Regions from separate parts of the Listeria grayi genome, predicted to be linked through region 1. Evidence: riboswitches for the same ligand, from Rfam matches in the RefSeq annotation. Region 1 holds a riboswitch; each other region holds the start of a gene.
What was found. A riboswitch is a leader RNA that binds a small molecule or an ion and turns the genes downstream of it on or off. The one in region 1 is predicted to bind S-adenosylmethionine.
Positions count from the first base shown of each region.

Region 2: another riboswitch for S-adenosylmethionine. It lies ahead of metX (homoserine O-acetyltransferase MetX); the one in region 1 lies ahead of metE (5-methyltetrahydropteroyltriglutamate--homocysteine S-methyltransferase).
Region 3: another riboswitch for S-adenosylmethionine. It lies ahead of EL241_RS11605 (methionine ABC transporter ATP-binding protein); the one in region 1 lies ahead of metE (5-methyltetrahydropteroyltriglutamate--homocysteine S-methyltransferase).
Region 4: another riboswitch for S-adenosylmethionine. It lies ahead of EL241_RS01640 (MetQ/NlpA family ABC transporter substrate-binding protein); the one in region 1 lies ahead of metE (5-methyltetrahydropteroyltriglutamate--homocysteine S-methyltransferase).

Region 1 is NZ_LR134483.1:1,195,812-1,200,484, forward strand. It holds tRNA gene EL241_RS05780 (tRNA-His) at 1-17, shown strand, start outside; tRNA gene EL241_RS05785 (tRNA-Gly) at 41-111, shown strand; tRNA gene EL241_RS05790 (tRNA-Ile) at 140-213, shown strand; tRNA gene EL241_RS05795 (tRNA-Asn) at 220-292, shown strand; tRNA gene EL241_RS05800 (tRNA-Ser) at 328-418, shown strand; tRNA gene EL241_RS05805 (tRNA-Glu) at 425-496, shown strand; gene EL241_RS05810 (MFS transporter) at 564-1,733, shown strand; SAM riboswitch class I at 1,808-1,920, shown strand; gene metE (5-methyltetrahydropteroyltriglutamate--homocysteine S-methyltransferase) at 2,018-4,297, shown strand; gene EL241_RS05820 (aminotransferase class I/II-fold pyridoxal phosphate-dependent enzyme) at 4,314-4,673, shown strand, end outside.
Region 2 is NZ_LR134483.1:715,516-720,188, forward strand. It holds gene EL241_RS03435 (class F sortase) at 1-769, shown strand, start outside; gene metX (homoserine O-acetyltransferase MetX) at 797-1,906, opposite strand; SAM riboswitch class I at 1,993-2,093, opposite strand; gene EL241_RS03445 (Rib/alpha-like domain-containing protein) at 2,150-3,652, opposite strand; gene EL241_RS03450 (Crp/Fnr family transcriptional regulator) at 3,769-4,458, opposite strand; gene EL241_RS03455 (biotin transporter BioY) at 4,522-4,673, opposite strand, start outside.
Region 3 is NZ_LR134483.1:2,345,171-2,349,843, reverse strand. It holds gene EL241_RS11620 (cation diffusion facilitator family transporter) at 1-181, shown strand, start outside; gene EL241_RS11615 (response regulator transcription factor) at 272-967, shown strand; gene EL241_RS11610 (sensor histidine kinase) at 951-2,129, shown strand; SAM riboswitch class I at 2,189-2,293, shown strand; gene EL241_RS11605 (methionine ABC transporter ATP-binding protein) at 2,383-3,408, shown strand; gene EL241_RS11600 (methionine ABC transporter permease) at 3,405-4,073, shown strand; gene EL241_RS11595 (MetQ/NlpA family ABC transporter substrate-binding protein) at 4,090-4,673, shown strand, end outside.
Region 4 is NZ_LR134483.1:334,070-338,742, forward strand. It holds gene EL241_RS01630 (methionine ABC transporter permease) at 1-250, opposite strand, end outside; gene EL241_RS01635 (methionine ABC transporter ATP-binding protein) at 247-1,263, opposite strand; gene EL241_RS01640 (MetQ/NlpA family ABC transporter substrate-binding protein) at 1,275-2,093, opposite strand; SAM riboswitch class I at 2,187-2,294, opposite strand; gene EL241_RS01645 (pyridoxal phosphate-dependent aminotransferase) at 2,451-3,629, shown strand; tRNA gene EL241_RS01650 (tRNA-Asp) at 3,715-3,787, shown strand; gene yycF (response regulator YycF) at 3,993-4,673, shown strand, end outside.

The DNA of each region.
Region 1 (4,673 bases):
GATTCCCATCATCCGCCCTTTGTTAATCCGTTTTATATATGCGGGTGTAGTTTAGTGGTAAAACTACAGCCTTCCAAGCTGTTGTCGTGGGTTCGATTCCCATCACCCGCTCTTTGTTAATATTCTATTTATCTGTGAAGGGCCTATAGCTCAGCTGGTTAGAGCGCACGCCTGATAAGCGTGAGGTCGATGGTTCGAGTCCATTTAGGCCCATTTTATTCCACAGTAGCTCAGTTGGTAGAGCAATCGGCTGTTAACCGATCGGTCGTAGGTTCGAGTCCTACCTGTGGAGTTATTCTTTAGAAGAATAGATTTTTTAAAACATTTGGGGAAGTACTCAAGTGGCTGAAGAGGCGCCCCTGCTAAGGGTGTAGGTCGCGAAAGCGGCGCGAGGGTTCAAATCCCTCCTTCTCCGCCAGATGTAGGCCCGTTGGTCAAGCGGTTAAGACACCGCCCTTTCACGGCGGTAACACGGGTTCGATTCCCGTACGGGTCATAATTTTAAAAAGGTAATGCCAACTTTGGTATTACTTTTTTTATGTATGTAGAAAGAAGGTGTCTTCATGACGGATAGATTCCGATTTTGGGTCTTAACTACAGTAGTTGCAATATCAGGATTATCTCAGGGGTTATTGTTGCCTTTGATTGCAATTATTTTTGAAGAAAAAGGTATTTCTTCGAGTATCAACGGATTGCATGCCACGGGAATTTATATTGGCGTGTTGCTAGTATCACCTTTTATTGAGGCACCTCTTCATAAATATGGCTTTAAACCAGTTGTTTTAGTCGGAGCAGCGATAGTAGGGGTCGCCATTCTTTTATTTCCGATCTACTTTAATCTTTATTTTTGGTTTTTACTGCGCTTACTAATTGGAGTCGGTGATCATATGCTTCACTTTTCTTCACAAACCTGGATCGGGGCGATAAGCGACCCTTCTAAAAGAGGAAGGAATATGTCCATCTATGGACTGTTTTTCTCCGTAGGGTTTGCCGTGGGACCACAGTTAGTTAATCTAGCAAGTTTCTCACAAAATTTGCCATTTTATTTGTCTGGACTATTAATTTTAGTCACTTGGATCATTCTGTGGAAATTAGATAATGGTTTTATTTCCTCGGGCAAAAAAATCCGAGCGATTTCTTTCTTTGATAGTTTTAAACGGTTTTCCAGCGTGCTGAAAACAAGCTGGGTCGCAATGATTCCGCCATTTCTATATGGCGTATTGGAAACAGGATTGAATGCTACTTTTCCAGTTGTTGGCCTGCGTGAAGGGATGGGGACGGCTGTTATTACCATTATTATATCCTCATTTTCAGTAGGGACGATTCTATTTCAACTGCCGATCGGGATCTTTAGCGACCGGGTAGGAAGAGGAAACTTATTGCCGTTTCTGACGATTGGGGGAGCATTTTTGTTTTTAATACTTGCTTTTGTTCATCACACGCTACTTTTTATTCTCCTGTTCTTTATTCTAGGGATTTTTCTTGGTTCGCTGTATTCCCTCGGCTTATCCTATATGACAGATTTAACGGCATTGGAGCTATTGCCGGCTGGAAATATCCTCGTGGGGATGTGTTTTAGTGCTGGGAGTATCGTGGGGCCGATCTTTACAGGAAATTTGATTAGTCACTTTGGTCCGGCTAGTTTTTATTATACGGTGGCCGCCCTATTGTTGGCCGGTACAGTGTTGCTTTTTAATGGAGGAAATAATAAACAAAATTCAGTTAATTTCTAAAAAAGGGTTGCTTTTCATGATATGGCTATGTATAATTATGAAAACAATACAAGTTAACACCAACTAAATATTAGCTCTTATTATGAGTGGTAGAGGGACTGGCCCGATGAAACCCAGCAACCTTTCAATTTTTTATTGAAAAGGTGCTAATTCCTGCAAAGCTTCAGTAAGCTTTGAGAGATAAGAGAGATGCGATATTATTTTTTCAGTGATAAATCAACCTCTCTAATTCTCTAGGGAGGTTTTTTCGTGTGTTGGAAGCTCGGAGAAAGGAGAAAAGATATATGGTAAAAGCAATTAGTTCAAATTTGGGGTATCCGCGTTTAGGGGAGAAAAGAGAATGGAAGCGAGCATTAGAGCGCTATTGGAATGGTGCGATCTCGCAAGAAGAATTGGAAAAGGAAACGAAACAAATTCGATTGCAGTCATTGAAGAAACAACAGGAGAAGGGTGTAGAACTAATTCCTGTCGGCGATTTTAGTTATTATGATCATATTTTGGATACAAGTTTGACATTCGGCGTTATTCCGAAGCGTTTCGAAACGGATCAACCTTCCTTAGATACATATTTCGAAATTGCCCGAGGACGGGAAAACGCAGTTGCTTCAGAAATGACGAAATGGTTTAATACGAATTATCATTATATCGTGCCGGAATTAAAAGATGCAGCACCGCATTTAGCTTTCAACCGCCCGTTAAAATATTATTTGGAAGCAAAGGAAGAGCTTGGGATCGATGGTAAACCAGTTGTGGTGGGGCCGATCACTTATTTAAAATTAGGGAAAGGAAGCGAAGGCGATTTTGAAGGGTTATTAGATCAATTTATCCCGCTATATACTCAATTGATCAAAGAACTGGAAGAAGGCGGCGTGAAGTGGGTACAGATCGACGAACCTTATCTAGCAACAAGTTTTCCGAAAGAAGAGCTGGGACTTTATAAAAAAACATATGAAGCGATCCGTGCTGCGGCACCAGAAATAAAAATCGAGCTCCAAACTTATTTTGAAAGTTTGGACTATTATGAAGATATTGTTAAATTGCCTGTCGATGCGATTGGTATCGATTTTGTACATGATCATGGGGAATCCTTGGAAGCACTTGAGAAATTTGGCTTTCCAGCTGATAAAATTTTGGGTGTCGGTATCATCAATGGGCGTAATGTATGGCGGAGTGATTTGGCAAAACAAAAAGCATTGCTTGAAAAAATCGTTACACTTGCAAAGGCCGAAACCATTTTTGTCCAGCCGTCAAACTCTTTACTGCATGTACCTGTAACTAAAAAGACGGAACCTGATCTAGAAGAAGTATTGTGGAATGGTTTATCATTTGCTGATGAAAAACTAGATGAGATCGTTCTTTTGACAAAAGCACTGAATGGTGAAGAAACTGCTGATTTCGCGGCTTCTACCAATGCAGTTGCAGCACTGAATGCTTCCTCGCACCGTAATAATAATGAAGTCCAAACAGCGATCAAGAATTTAGAAAATGTCACGGTAGAACGGGACTTACCATTTGCAGAACGTATCAAACAGCAGCACGAATGGTTAAAACTACCATTACTTCCGACGACGACGATCGGTAGCTTCCCACAATCACCTGAAGTACGGAAAAAACGAGCAGAATGGCTGAAAGGTAATTTATCCGACAGTGATTATGATACGTATATCAAAGCAGAAATCAAACGCTGGATCGAGATCCAAGAAGATCTAGATATTGATGTATTAGTACATGGTGAGTTCGAACGTACGGATATGGTCGAATATTTCGGTCAGAAATTAGCTGGCTTTAAGGCGACAAAATTCGGCTGGGTACAATCCTATGGTTCCCGCGCGGTACGTCCACCACTTATTTACGGAGATGTCGCTTTTACAGAAGAAATCACTGTAAAAGAAAGTGTATATGCCCAATCGCTGACAGATCGTCCTGTAAAAGGAATGCTCACTGCACCGGTAACGATCATCAACTGGAGCTTTGTGCGTGACGATATTCCAAAAAGCGAGGTCGCGAATCAAGTTGGTTTGGCACTCCGTACAGAAGTAGAGGCGCTTGAGGCAAATGGCATTCGGGTCATCCAAGTTGATGAGCCGGCACTTCGCGAAGGACTGCCGCTTAAAGAATCACGTTGGAAAGAATATTTAGATGATGCCGTTTACTCATTCAAGCTAACAACGACTTCTGTCAAAAATGATACGCAGATCCATACGCATATGTGTTACTCGGATTTTGATGATATTATCGATACGATCAGCGCACTAGATGCCGACGTGATTTCGATCGAGACCTCGCGAAGTCATGGTGAGATCATCTCTACGTTTGAAGAAGTAACTTATGATAAAGAGATCGGTCTGGGTGTTTATGATATCCACAGTCCACGTGTTCCAACCGTTGAAGAGATCCAAGACAACATCAAACGTGCGCTTCGTGCAATCGATGTCAAACAATTTTGGATCAACCCAGATTGTGGACTGAAAACGAGAAAAGAGCCAGAAACGATTGCAGCTTTAAAAGACATGGTCAAAGCGACTAAAGAAATTCGTGCGGAATACCAAGTAACGGAAAAGTAGAAAAGGAGGAGATAGGATGACTAAGCTAAATAAAGAAACAATAGTGGCGCAAATTGGAAATCGAAAATGTGAAACGACTGGTGCAGTTAATATGCCGATTTATTTTTCTACAGCTTACCGTCATACAGATCTCGGCGTTTCTACTGGATATGATTATACCCGCACTGGTAACCCGACTCGAGATGTGCTGCAAGAGGCACTTGCCAAGCTGGAAAATGGGAAACACGCTTTTGCAACGAGCTCTGGAATGAGCGCCATCCAGCTTGTATTCCAATATTTTAAAAGCCACGACCACATCATTACGAATCAAGATCTATATGGCGGGACTTTTCGCTATTTTAAACAATTGGAAACTCAATATGCCATTGATTTTTCT
Region 2 (4,673 bases), 480 kb from region 1:
AAGCAAACAAGCTGAAATCGAAACGATCCAAAACCGTCAGAGAAACAATCAGCAGGGAATCGAACCAACACGAATCGAGATCCCTGCAATCCAAGCAAAGGCTGCTGTGAAGACCGTTGGAGAAGCAAAAAACGGGGAAATGGAAGTACCAGCGAATACAGTCGAAACAGGATGGTATTCGCCGGGTACACATCCCGGTAGCAATGGGAATGCAGTGATCGCAGGTCATGTAGACAGTAAAAAAGGACCAGCCGTATTTTTTTATTTGAAAGAACTACAGCCTGGCGACAATATTTACCTCTATGATAAAAACAAGCGCAAACTGACATTTACTGTTCGCACGAAAAAAAGTTATTTAGCAGAAAAAGCTCCAGTATCTGAAATCTTTGGCAGCAATACAAAGCCGATGCTTAACTTGATTACCTGCACCGGAACCTTTGACCATAAGCGCCGAACTCATATCGATCGTCTGGTAGTTTCAGCAGAATTAACGAATGACTCCGGGCAAGAACATTTGCAAAAACCAGTTGCCCCGACCCACCTTGAAAAAAGCGGTCAGACATTGAGCTGGCATTCCACACCGGAAGCAGCCGTCGTAGGTTACAATGTATATGCAATAGACACCAAGACAGGGACAAAAAAGCGAATCGCCAAAGTCGCTTCTCACGAGAGAAAAAGCGTTATGATCAAATCAAAATCACACGAAAAATATGGTGTTACCGCAGTCAATTACGATTTAGAGGAATCGGTGCTGGCTTTGGTACGATAAAAAAAGCTGTCCATCAGGACAGCTTTTTTATAGCATTGTCGATAATGTTTTTGTTTCTAAAAAATGCTGAATGACAGGCGCGAATTTTTCTTTTTCTTCTTCGACTAAAAAAGCATCATGTCCATATTCCGAAGCAATTTCGTGATAGTGGACAGGAACATGCCACTCTTTTAAAAGGCGATAGTGTCTGCGGATATCATGGATGCGAAACAGTTGGTCCGTCGTAATACCAATCAATAAGTAGGGAATGGAAATATCGGAAAATGGTGGCCGTTCATTTTCTGCTGCTGATGTGACATCGAAAAGATCGATCGCTTTGGTCAGATAAAGATAGCTGTTAGCATCAAAGCGTTCCACAAAACTGTCGCCCTGATACTGCAAGTAAGACTCGATCTGGAAATGCTCTTTGGAAAAAGCTCGCGGGGAAGATTCCGCCACAGTAAAGCGTTCAAAGCGTTTGGAAAACAATTCGCTTGTCCGGTACGTCATCATGCCGATCATTCGGGCTGTGGCAAGTCCGCCTTCTGGTTGCCCGACATAGTTTCCACCGTTGAAATCAGGGTCATTCAGGATCGCCATACGCATGATCAGATTATAGCCGATTGCATCAGGACCGCAAGCGAGGGGAGAGGCGATGTTGATGATACTCTCTGTTATTTCCGGATAATCGATCGCCCATTGTGTTGCCTGCATACCACCCATTGAACCACCAATGACTGCTTTTAGCTTCGTTATATGTAGTTCTTCTAACAACTCTCTTTGTACTTTGATAATATCTTTTACACTAAAGCCTGGAAATTCAAGACGAAAGGCCTCTCCTGTTTGTGGATTGATAGAGGAGGGACCAGTCGTCCCACTACAGCCGCCAAACACATTGGTACAGACAACAAAATATTTATTCGTATCAACTGTTTTGCCCGGTCCAATATACGGATCCCACCAGCCAGGCGTATCTGCTTCATCATGTTTAGCTGCGTGTGCCGTACCGGTAAGCGCATGTTCCAGCAAAATACAATTATCCCGTTCAGGGGACAAAGTACCATATGTTTCATAACCGATCGTGATCGGACCAAGCCGCTCCCCATTTTCTAAGATAAATGGATGGTGGGCAAATAGCTCTTTTTGCTCTAAATACACTCCGAACACTCCCTTTTAATGCGTGATTTAATAAAAAAACTCTAGCGAGAACAAGTCGCTAGAGTTGATTTTAATGGAATAAACGCGACTTATCTTTCAGTAAATACTGCTGGAATTAGCACCGTAAATTAAGATTCCGGTTGCTAAGGCTTCAAAGGGCCAGTCCCTCCACCTTTCTAGATAAGAAATAGTTATAAAATTAGTTTTATACTACGCTTAATTGCAAGGATTGTCAAGGTGTCCTCAGCGCATATTGGGTTTCCGAAGCAAGAGATAGGCTGCTGAAAGAATTAGCAGTCCGCCGGCTGAAGCTGCTGGAAACGAATCGCCAGTTTTAGGCAGTTTTTTGACACGAGCAGAGCGAAGCACGAGGGTATTGTTTTGGTTGTCTAAGCCGCTTTCCCGCTGGCTCGTGATGATAACTTGCAGGTCATCGCCATCCGGTCCGCCATCTTCGTGATCCGTATAATCCTCTTCCTCCTCATCATAGAAGTAGGTACTCATACCGCTATAATTTCCCGCTTCATCTGTCGCAGTCAAAGAGACGATCATCCCTTCAGGAAGCGCTGTTTCAAGTTCAAGTGCGAAATGGCCGTTTTTATCCGCATAGGTAGACCCGATCAGTTCGCTATATCCGTCCAAAATAAACACTAGCGTGTGAGGATCGGCAGTGCCAACGAGTTTGAGATCCGTTGTTTTGGAAAAATCGAGCTTTGGTGTTTTTAAAGTTGGTACATCATTCCAGATCATAATGGCTATTTCGATATCGGAAAAATTCCCTGCTGGATCAGTAGCCACTACTCTTACAAGCTGATCGCCCAGTTGATTCGGTTTTGGTGCCCATCCTTTTTTGAAAGTAAGTGAAACCTTGCCGCTGTTATCTGTAGCTGTCACTAGATCTTGTGGCTTGATGGTAGTACCTTTGTCGAATACAAAAAGTTGATCTTTTTTCGGTTGGATAAGTGGTTTTTCGGTATCGATTACTTGGTAGCTGACTGTAAAAGTTTCGGTGCGGTCTCCTTTTTTAGCTTCGATTGTTGTAGAAAAAGTACCGACTTTGCTAGTAGAAAGCTGTCCCTTTATGACACGAAGGGCAACGCCGGATTCAGCTGTAAGTAGATCACTTGTTGCTAATTTTTTCCCGATTGGGAATCGAAGTGCCGTTTTTGGATGAGCGAGTGGCACCGCTGTGACCGTATAGCTTACTTGCAGTTCTGTGGACGTATCATCGGCAAATACAACCGTGATCGCTATCGTTTTTTGACCAGCAGTTGTGAAATCAGGTACGGCTCCGGATTTGAAATCCGCGGATTTTACCTTAGAAGGATCTTCCGCAGTAATAAACGCCGATGCTGCTGGTGTTTTTTCTCCTTGCTTGAAGTGGAGATCTTGCTTGGCTGTTACATTTGTCGTCTGGATCGCAACCACTTTATAAGGAACGGTGATTGTTTCCAGACTACCATCTTGATAGTTCACTACTAGCGTTGCAGTATGCATTCCTGCTGTTGCCGTATCTGGCACGTCGCCTTTAAAGTGGACTTTTTCTATTGTTTCCTGTTCGGAAAGAGCAACAAAGTCTTGTGGAGTTGGTACTTGTCCTGTAGAGAAACTTACTGCCGTTTTTGGATGGACAATCTTTTGCCCTTCAAGTGGTGCAGCTGCCGAAACATGGCTTGGGATGCTTAGACAAATTAGTAAAAGCACAGCAAGCCAACAAATAAGTGATTTCTTGATCGTTGTTGTCATTCTTTTGCTCCTTTTATATGTTTTTTATAGAATAGCAATGTTGCCGCTATAAATAATAAGTGAATAAGTAATAGGGAGTGGGAAAAATGGCGGATTTTTGACAAAAAGTTGGCAAGCTAAGCAAAATATTCATTTAATAATAGTTGCTGCTCTTCCGGTTTGTATATTTGCCATGGTTTTGGGGAAAGCGTAAGGATACCCTCTTTTTCTAACTTTTGCAGATTAATGGCTACATAGGTGCGAGCGATATGTAAATAGCTCCCAAGAATTTTCTGAGTGAAATAATATGGAATCAAATACGAGCCGTCTGGTTCTGTGCGTCCAAACTTTTCGCCGATCGCAAGTAGGGCTGCAAGGATGCGTTTATCGGTAGGAAGGTGAAGTAGCTGTTCGCGCCACAACAAAGCTTCCGTATTAGCGATATATAGCTGCTGAATGAGGCGAACTGGTTCAGCAGTGGCATTGATGCGTTCCAGTAAGTAGGAATGATCGAATTTATAAACGATCACATCGCTGATGGCTCGGAAGCCGAATAATGTCTGATTGTCGATTTCCGGTTGTAAGAAACCGATCAACTCATTTTTTCCGCAGAAATACAGGATACTGTCTTCTTTGCTAGTAGATTGATAAGCTACGGCAACACCTTCGATCAAAATATACAAGGTATCGTTGGACCGATTTTCTTCGATCATTACTTGATTGCGCTTAAACTGCAGTCTTTCGTAAGGCAGCTTAGTGTCATTAGAAATGCGCAATAGATCCAGCAGGCTGCTAGAAGCAAGCGCTTTATTTTTTTTGAATAGCATAAAACCGAGTCCCCTTTTTTTATGATACAAATTCATTATAAAGGAGAATCGGCTATTTAGGAACTATTTTAAAAGTGCAGTAGGTAACAATTTGGCTTTTACCAAGCGGTTTCGAATTAACAAGCCGAGATAGGAGGCTAGGACAGCTTTTACTATTCCCGGAATGATAAAAGGAATAAAACCACCTAAAAACGCTTGATGCAGGGTTAAATGTG
Region 3 (4,673 bases), 1.1 Mb from region 1:
TCGCTCCAGAAGAGCAGGGGCAGAAGAATATATTGATTTTCACCTCGTTTTTCCGGCAAGCATGTCAATCGAAGAGGCACACCATTTGTGTGACGAGATCGAGACAGCAGTCAATGATTTTTATTCGAAAGCGCAGGTATTGATCCACATCGAACCAGAGGAAGAACGGAAAAATAAATAATAATGAAAAGAAATCTATCTTGAGACGGATTTCTTTTTTTATATTGAAAATGATACAATAGAAACAAGACTATGCCGGAAAGGAAAATGAATCATGACTTCCATATTGATTGCAGATGACGACAAAGAGATTGTAGATTTGGTAAAGCTATACCTCCAAAACGAGGGCTATCAGATCTATCAAGCCTATAATGGAAAAGAAGCCTGGGAGATCGTTCAAGATAAAATGCCGTCCTTAGTGATTCTGGATGTAATGATGCCGGAGATGGACGGACTAGAGGTCTGTAAAAAAATGCGCAATGAAAATATTTTGACGCCGATCTTGATGTTGAGTGCGAAAGCAGAAGATAATGACAAGATCATGGGGCTCTTAACAGGAGCTGATGATTATATGGTCAAGCCTTTCAATCCGCTTGAGCTATCTGTACGCGTAAAAGTGATTCTGAGAAGGATCCAGAATATCCGAGCCAATAGTAGTGTCGATACAGCTAAAACGATCATTGGCCCGATCGTGATCGATAAAGATCAGCACATTGTGACGGTGAATGAAAAAGAGCTACATTTGACGACTTCCGAATTTGATATTTTATATTTGCTGGCCAGTGAACCGGGACGTGTTTTTAGCTCAGAATATATTTTTGAAAAGATCTGGCAGGAGAAAGCGCTTGGAGCAAGTAAAACGGTGATGGTCCACATCAGTAATTTACGAGATAAACTTCGCGTTGCTATGGCGGGAGAAAATGTTATCAAGACCATCTGGGGAGTGGGCTATAAAATTGAACTTTAAAAAAATCTTTCTACATGTCAGCCGAATGATGAATATTTGGCAGGTAGCATTCTTTGCGGTTTTATCATGGATGTTCGCATTGTTTTTGCTGCGGACGATGTATCTCTGGTTAGTAGCGATCCGCGATGATTCTATTGTACTCAAGGGATTATCAGATTCTTTTGTCCGCCTATTTGGCAAGACGAAATATACCCAACTGCGGGAGTCTATCGGGTTTGGGATCACGAAATATATCGTTGTTCTACTGCTCGCGACTTTGATTTTCTATTTATTCTACCGCTTTTGCCGGCATCAAATATTTAAGAAACAGCTGCGGACGATCAATTTTGCATTGCGGGAAGACCGTCCTGTGGATACCGCCAGTTATGTAAAGGATATCCAAGAGCTGGAAGAAAATATTGAGAATATGCGTAAACGGCAGCGTGTGCTTATGGAACAAGAATCACAAGCTCAAAAGGCGAAAAATGATTTGATTACCAACGTATCACATGATCTACGGACGCCGCTGACTTCGATCTTGGGTTACCTAAGCTTTATTCACGAAGACCGCTATCGTGATGAGATCGAACTGCGCTATTACACCGAATTAGTGTATGGCAAGGCGAAGCATCTTCATAAGTTGATTGACGACTTGTTTTCCTATACCCGTTTGGAAAGTACGGAATATCCGCTGAAACATGATATGCTTGATATGAACGAACTACTGAGCCAGCTTGTTTTAGAGTTCGAAGCACAAGCAGCTGAACGAAAAATCAAGATCAATGAGAGCTATCAACTTGATAAATTGATCGTAACAGGTGATGGGAATCAGATCATGCGGCTATTTGAAAATTTATTTTCCAATGCGCTCCGCTATGGCGAAAATGAGTTGGAGATCGTAGCTCGAAAAGAAGAAGAAATGGCTGTGGTCGAGGTTTCTAATTATGGAGAGGAAATCCCAGCTATCGATTTGCCATATTTATTCGATCGTTTTTATAAAGTCGACAAAAATCGGACGACCACTGGAACGGGGCTTGGGCTTGCGATCGCGAAGTCGATCGTAGAGAAGCACGGCGGGATCGTGACCGCAGAGAGCAAAAATCGCAAAACGACATTTATTGTCAAATTACCGCTTGCTGAGCATCAAAGTCGGAAAAATTGTTCGTATTCAATCAATAGTTGACAAAATTAAGCAGTTCGGTGTAATATAAACGAACAGCAATTATAACTAATAAAATCATATTCTTATCAAGAGCGGTGGAGGGAAATGCCCTACGAAGCCCGGCAACCTAAGCAATTTGCTTAAGGTGCTAATTCATGCAAAACATTTGTTTTGGAAGATGAGAAGAAAGTAATCGACCTCTAAATCGTCGCCTTTCTGCTCACTTGCAGAAAGGCTTTTTTCATATTCTGACAGAAAAAAAGGTGAATAAAAAATGATTACACTCAAACAAGTAGTGAAAGATTATAAAACGAGATCGCAAAAAATCCGTGCTGTTGATCATGTCGACCTTCAAATCGAGGACGGTGAGATCTTTGGAGTAGTTGGTTATTCCGGTGCTGGGAAAAGTTCATTGATCCGAATGTTCAATGGTTTGGAGCTTCCAACAGAAGGAACGGTTCAGATCGGCGAGAATATCATCAGCGAGATTCGTGGCGGCAAACTTCGCAAAGCCAGACAAAAGATCGGTATGATTTTTCAGCATTTCAATCTGCTGTGGTCGCGAACAGTTTTTGAGAACATCGCTTTTCCACTGGAGATCGCTGGCATCCGTGGTGCAGAAAGAAAACAGCGTGTCAATGAGCTGATCCGGTTGGTTGGGCTGGAAGGAAAAGAGCGTTCCTATCCATCCGAATTAAGTGGCGGTCAAAAACAGCGTGTCGGGATTGCCAGAGCGCTTGCCAATGACCCAAATGTACTGCTTTGCGATGAGGCGACTAGTGCGCTCGATCCGCAAACAACGGATGAAGTACTGGATCTGCTGCTTGATATCAATAAAAAACTCAATCTGACTATTATTGTCATCACCCATGAAATGCATGTTATCCGCAAAATCTGTAATCGGGTCGCTGTCATGGAAGAAGGAAAAGTAGTAGAACTCGGCAATGTGCTCGATGTTTTCCAGCATCCGCAGCAGCAAGTGACCAAACGTTTCGTGCGTCAAGTGACCGATTCCGATGAGACAGAAGAACTGATCCAACTGCTCTTAGAAAATTACGGTGAGCAAGGTGAGATCGTGAAGTTGCTGTTTGTAAATAAAAATGCGACTCAACCGATCATTTCAGAAGTAGTTAGGGCGCAGCAAGTGTCATTGAATGTCCTGCATGGTTCGTTGACACAGACGCAAAACGGTGCATACGGTACCTTATATGTTCATTTGACAGGAGAGCCGGAGCGTATCGCCAAGAGTATTGAACAATTTCACCAATTGCAGGTAGAAACGGAAGTGATCAGCAAATGATGAACCATTTATTCCCAGATGTGGATTGGCAGTTGATTGGAACTGCCACCCAAGAAACACTTTATATGACAGTGATTTCCCTAGTGCTGGTTTTTATAATCGGAATCATTCTAGGATTGCTGCTGTTTTTGACAGCTAACGAAGACAGCATTTGGAAGAAGATCATCCATTGGATCACAGCTGTTATTGTTAATATTTTCAGATCGATCCCATTTATCATCCTGATCATTTTATTGATCCCAGAGACAAAACTTCTAGTCGGAACGATCATTGGACCAAAAGCCGCACTTCCAGCTTTGATCATTGGCGCAGCACCTTTTTACGGTCGTTTGGTAGAAATCGCCTTTCGCGAAGTAGACAAGGGCGTTATCGAAGCCGCTAGAGCTATGGGTGGGAATATTTTCACTATCATTTGGAAAGTGCTGTTACCAGAAGCCATGCCGGCGATAATTTCCGGGATCACCGTCACAGCGATCTCACTCGTGAGTTATACAGCAATGGCAGGCGCGGTTGGAGCAGGTGGCCTTGGAAACGCCGCCTATATCGATGGCTATCAACAAGCGAACTTTCAGATAACGATCGTTGCAACCGTGATTATTTTAATTATTGTATTTATCTTCCAAATTATTGGAGATTTATTAACCAAATCGTTTGATAAACGATAAAAAAGGAGAGGGAAAAATGAAAAAGTTTACAGCATTATTTGCAGTTTTAGCAGTTATTTTAGTATTAGGGGCTTGCGGGTCCGGAAGCAAAAGTTCTTCAGGCGATTCCAAGAACAAAGAATTGATCGTAGGTGCATCTAGTTCACCACATGCAGTTATTCTTGAAAAAGCAAAACCGATCTTGAAAAAGAAAGGCATCAACTTGAAAATCGTGAAATACAATGACTATGTGTTACCGAATAAAGCACTAGACGAAGGCGATTTGACAGCTAACTATTTCCAACATAAACCATATTTGGAATTAGAAGAAAAGCAAAAAGGCTATAAATTCGCTGATGTCGGCGCTATTCACTTAGAACCACTTGGCATCTACTCGAAAAAAGTAAAATCACTGAAAGACTTAAAAGATGGCGCTCAAATTTTAGTATCCAACTCTAAATCAGACTGGCCACGTATTATCGGTATTTTTGTAGACGAAGGTTTGATCAAAGTGAAAAAAGGGGTAAAACTACAAGACGCGACTTTCAAAGATATTTCCGACAATCCAAAAAACTTGAAATTCAAAACCAGCTTCGATCCAGGCTACTTGATGACGGCTTA
Region 4 (4,673 bases), 860 kb from region 1:
CTCGTGTTACTGGTAAAATCAAGAAAAGCAAGATAATGAAAGGCAGTGATCGCAAGATGTTGATGACCCAATTCAAAATCGTATAAATGAAGTAATTTTCTGTTTGTCCGCCTTTTCGTGTCAAAATAAGCAGCACGCCGAGCGGAATACCGATAATGACTGCGATAACGAGTGTGATGATCGTCATTGTCAATGTTTCGAGGATACCTTGCCAAATCACAGGTCCCCAGTTTTCAATGAAAGCATTCATGGCAATTCAACCTCCTCTACAACGACTTGCTGACTGACCAAGTAATCGATCGCATCTTGATAGGCTGTTTCATTTCCCTTTAAATGAACAAGCAGTTTTCCGATCGTGCCGTTTTTGAAATGCGTGATGCCGCCAGCTAAAATGCTAGGCAGGACATCGTAATTACGGGAAACTAAGGCAAGTGCCGGTTCGTCAGCTTCGTCACCTAAGAAATAGAGTGAAACCAATTTCCCCGTTTTCCCGTATTTCTCCAGCAAATCAGCAGGGATCTCATAACCGCCTTCTGTACCGATAAATCGCTTGGTAGTGGGGTGAACGGCTTTCGTATAAATATCCAGTACGGTTCCCTGTTCCACGATCTCTCCATTTTCCATCACAGCCACACGATCGCAAATACGTTCGATCACTTCGAGTTCATGCGTGATCAGAAAGATCGTGATGCCCAATTCCTCATTGATCTTGAGCAGCAGATTTAGGATCGACTCGGTCGTTTCCGGGTCTAATGCGCTGGTTGCTTCATCGCTCAGTAAGATCTCTGGTTCAAAGGCCAGCGCCCGAGCGATAGCGACACGTTGCTTTTGACCGCCGGAAAGCTGAGCGGGAAAATGGTGCTCTTTATCCTTTAATCCGACGATCTGAAGATATTTTTCCACACGTTCTTTGATAACGGATTTGGAAAAGCCACTCAGTTTAAGTGGCTTCGCAATATTATCGTAAACGGTAGCGGTTTTGAGTAGATTATATCCTTGGAAAATCATGCCGATTTTGCGGCGCGCGTGGCGCAGTTCAGAAGCATAAAGTGTAGAAAGATCTTCACCGTCGATTTTTACGCTGCCTTCGTCAGGTTTTTCTAAGTAATTGATACAACGTACTAAGGTACTTTTTCCAGCGCCGGAATAACCCACGACGCCGAATATTTCCCCTTTTTTCACGTTTAAAGATACATTTTTAACAGCTTCTACTTTTTTGCGATTAACAGTAAATGTTTTTGACAGATTTTCTAATTCAATCATGTTTTCAACTCCTAGAATGCAGGTACAACAGAACCTTTGAATTCTTTTTCGATAAATGCTTTTAATTCTTTAGATTGGTAATATTTCTTAAGTGTTTTCACGACTTCATCGTCTTTATTAGCTGTCCGAACGACAAAGACATTTGGATATGGATTGTTTTTGATCGGTTCGTGATAGATCGCATCGTCATTGATCGTCAAGTTGGCACCCATTGCGAAGTTCGTGTTGATTGCTGCAGCGCGTACTTCACTTAATTGCGAAGGGAGCTGTGATGCTTCCAGTTCCACGATATCGAGTTTAAGCGGATTTTCAGCGACATCATTTTTCGTTGCTTTTTGGGAAACACCTTTTTTCAGTTTGATGACACCAGCTTTTTCAAATAGTTTCAAAGCACGGTATTCATTCGCAGGATCGTTAGGAACCGCGATTTTGTCGCCTTTTTTCAGATCCTTGATATCCTTGATCTGTTTGGAATAGATACCCATTGGGAAAGCAACGGTTTTGAAAGCGATGCTGAGTTTATAGCCTTTGTCTTTCTTTTGCTGATCCAAGAAAGGGATCGTTTGGTAGTTGTTTGTATCGATATCACCATCATTCAAAGCTGTATTCGGCGTATTGTAATCGTCGAATGTTTTGATCGTGATGTCCAAGCCATCTTTTTTCGCTAATTTTTTTACTTCTTCGGCGATTTGCTGATGCGGACCGCCAGTTACCCCGATACTGATTTTTTTGGTGCTGAGTGCGTCATCTTTATTACCACCACATGCTGCTAGTGCCAACAACGCAGCACCTGCGATTACAAGTAAAATTGCCTTAAAAGATTTTTTCATTTTTTTCTTCCTCCCTGTGTAAAATACTTTTGAAGTAATAAAAAAACTTCTCTATCACAGATAGAGAAGTTGGGATTCGTAAAATTCCGACTTCTCTTATCTGTCAACATTTAGAAATGTTGCTGGAATTAGCACCTTCACTAAAAAAAGTTAGGTTGCCGGGCTTCATAGGGCCAGTCCCTCTGCCGCTCTAGATAAGAGAATTTAGTTTTTTAAAACTTGTTAATTTAAAATATACGCTATTTGTGCGGGAATTGTCAATCTCTTTTTAACTTTTCAGAAAAATCCCCTAGACAAACGGAACGGGAAAGACTAATATGGAAAGCAATGAAATAAGTCAGAAAGCAGGTGCAGAAGATGAAGATCTCACAAAAACTACAAGCATTGCCGGAACAATTTTTCTCTACATTGGTCGCGAAAGTGAATCAAAAAATTGCGGAGGGCCATGATGTCATCAATTTAGGGCAGGGAAATCCGGATCAACCGACACCGGAATATATCGTGGAAGCATTGAAAATTGCAGCAGACAAGCCGCTTAATCATAAGTATTCGCCCTTCGATGGGAAATTAGAACTAAAACAAGCGGTAGCCGAATTTTATCAGCGTGAGTATCAAGTAGAGATCGATCCGCAGACAGAAGTAGCAATCTTATTTGGTTCGAAAACAGGATTGGTAGAACTGCCGATGTGTGTATTAGATGAAGGCGACTGGATGTTGCTGCCAGATCCGGGGTATCCAGATTATCTATCAGGCGTAGTGCTTGGCGGAGTGAATTATGAAACGATGCCGTTGCGCGCGGAAAATGATTTTCTGCCAGATTATAGTAAACTTTCTCCAGAAACGCTTAAAAAGACAGAAATGATGTATTTGAACTATCCAAATAATCCTACTGGTGCGGTTGCAACGCCTGCTTTTTTTGAGGAGACCGTAGCACTTGCGAAGAAACACGCGATCACAGTAGTTCATGACTTTGCCTATGCTTCGATTGGTTTTGATGGCAAAAAACCAGTTAGCTTTTTGCAAACTGCAGGAGCAAAAGAAGTAGGCGTGGAATTGTATACATTATCTAAGACTTATAATATGGCTGGCTGGCGAGTCGCCTTTGCAGTCGGGAATAAAGAAATCGTCCGTGCGATCAATCTGATTCAGGACCATCTATATGTCAGCTTGTTTCCTGCTATCCAAGATGCTGCAGCAATAGCGCTGACTGGTGATCAAAGTGACGTGGAAGCAATGCGAAAAATGTATGAAAGCAGACGAGATCATTTTATCGCTGCTTGCCGGGAAATCGGTTGGGAAGTAGACGCGCCAGCAGGTTCATTCTTTGCTTGGTTGAAAATACCTACTGGATTTACGAGCGCAAGCTTTGCTGATTTTCTATTAGAAGAAGTGAGTGTGGCTGTTGCGCCAGGGAATGGATTTGGTAAAGAAGGAGAAGGTTATGTTCGCGTCGGTCTGCTTATGAATGAAGACCGCTTGGAAGAAGCAGCACGCCGGATCGGAGCATCTACGGCTTTCCGAAATCCCGTATTGTAAAATTTTTCCCAAAATATGTAAAAAAGGTATTGCGCAAATGTCCAAAACATGGTTTAATGAGGAAGTGCCATTTTTAAGGTGCTTAGGTTCCGTGGTGTAGGGGTTAACATGCCTGCCTGTCACGCAGGAGATCGCGGGTTCAAATCCCGTCGGAACCGTTAAGGAAGAGATCAGCTTGCTAATTTAGCACTGGTCTTTTTTTTGTAGATAAAGTATAATTCAGATAAATTCATGTTTATGTTATAATAGATGGAGTGAGCTTATACGCTCCAATGAATGGCAGCAGAGACTGTAACGAGAGATTAACGAAGCCTGTCCTGACACTACGTCAGTCAAATCCACGAATTAGGAGGATACAACTAAATGGCAGAAAAGAAGATTTTAGTCGTTGATGATGAAAAACCAATTGCAGATATTGTGAAATTTAACCTTAACAAAGAGGGTTTTGATGTTTATTGTGCTTATGATGGCGATGAAGCACTACAATTAGTAGAAGAAGTACAACCAGATCTAATTTTATTAGATATTATGTTACCAGGGCGAGACGGTGTGGAAGTTTGCCGTGAGGTGCGGAAAAAATACGATATGCCGATCATTATGGTGACTGCCAAAGACTCGGAAATCGATAAAGTGCTAGGATTGGAATTGGGAGCGGATGATTATGTAACGAAACCTTTCAGCAATCGTGAATTGATCGCTCGTGTGAAAGCTAATCTGCGTCGCCACAGTCAAGTGAGCTCGCAGGCAGCAGAAGATCAAGAAAATTCAGAGCTGGAAGTCGGTTCGCTGACGATCCACCCGGATGCATATGTCGTATCTAAACGCGGTGACACGATCGAACTGACACATCGGGAATTTGAACTGCTACATTATCTGGCAAAACATATTGGCCAAGTAATGACGCGTGAGCACTTGCTCCAAACTGTTTGGGGCTATGATTATTTTGGAGATGTGCGCACGGTGGACGTAACTGTACGACGCCTGCGGGAAAAAATAGAAGATAATCCAAGTCATCCGGCATGGCTAGTAACAAGACGTGGAGTA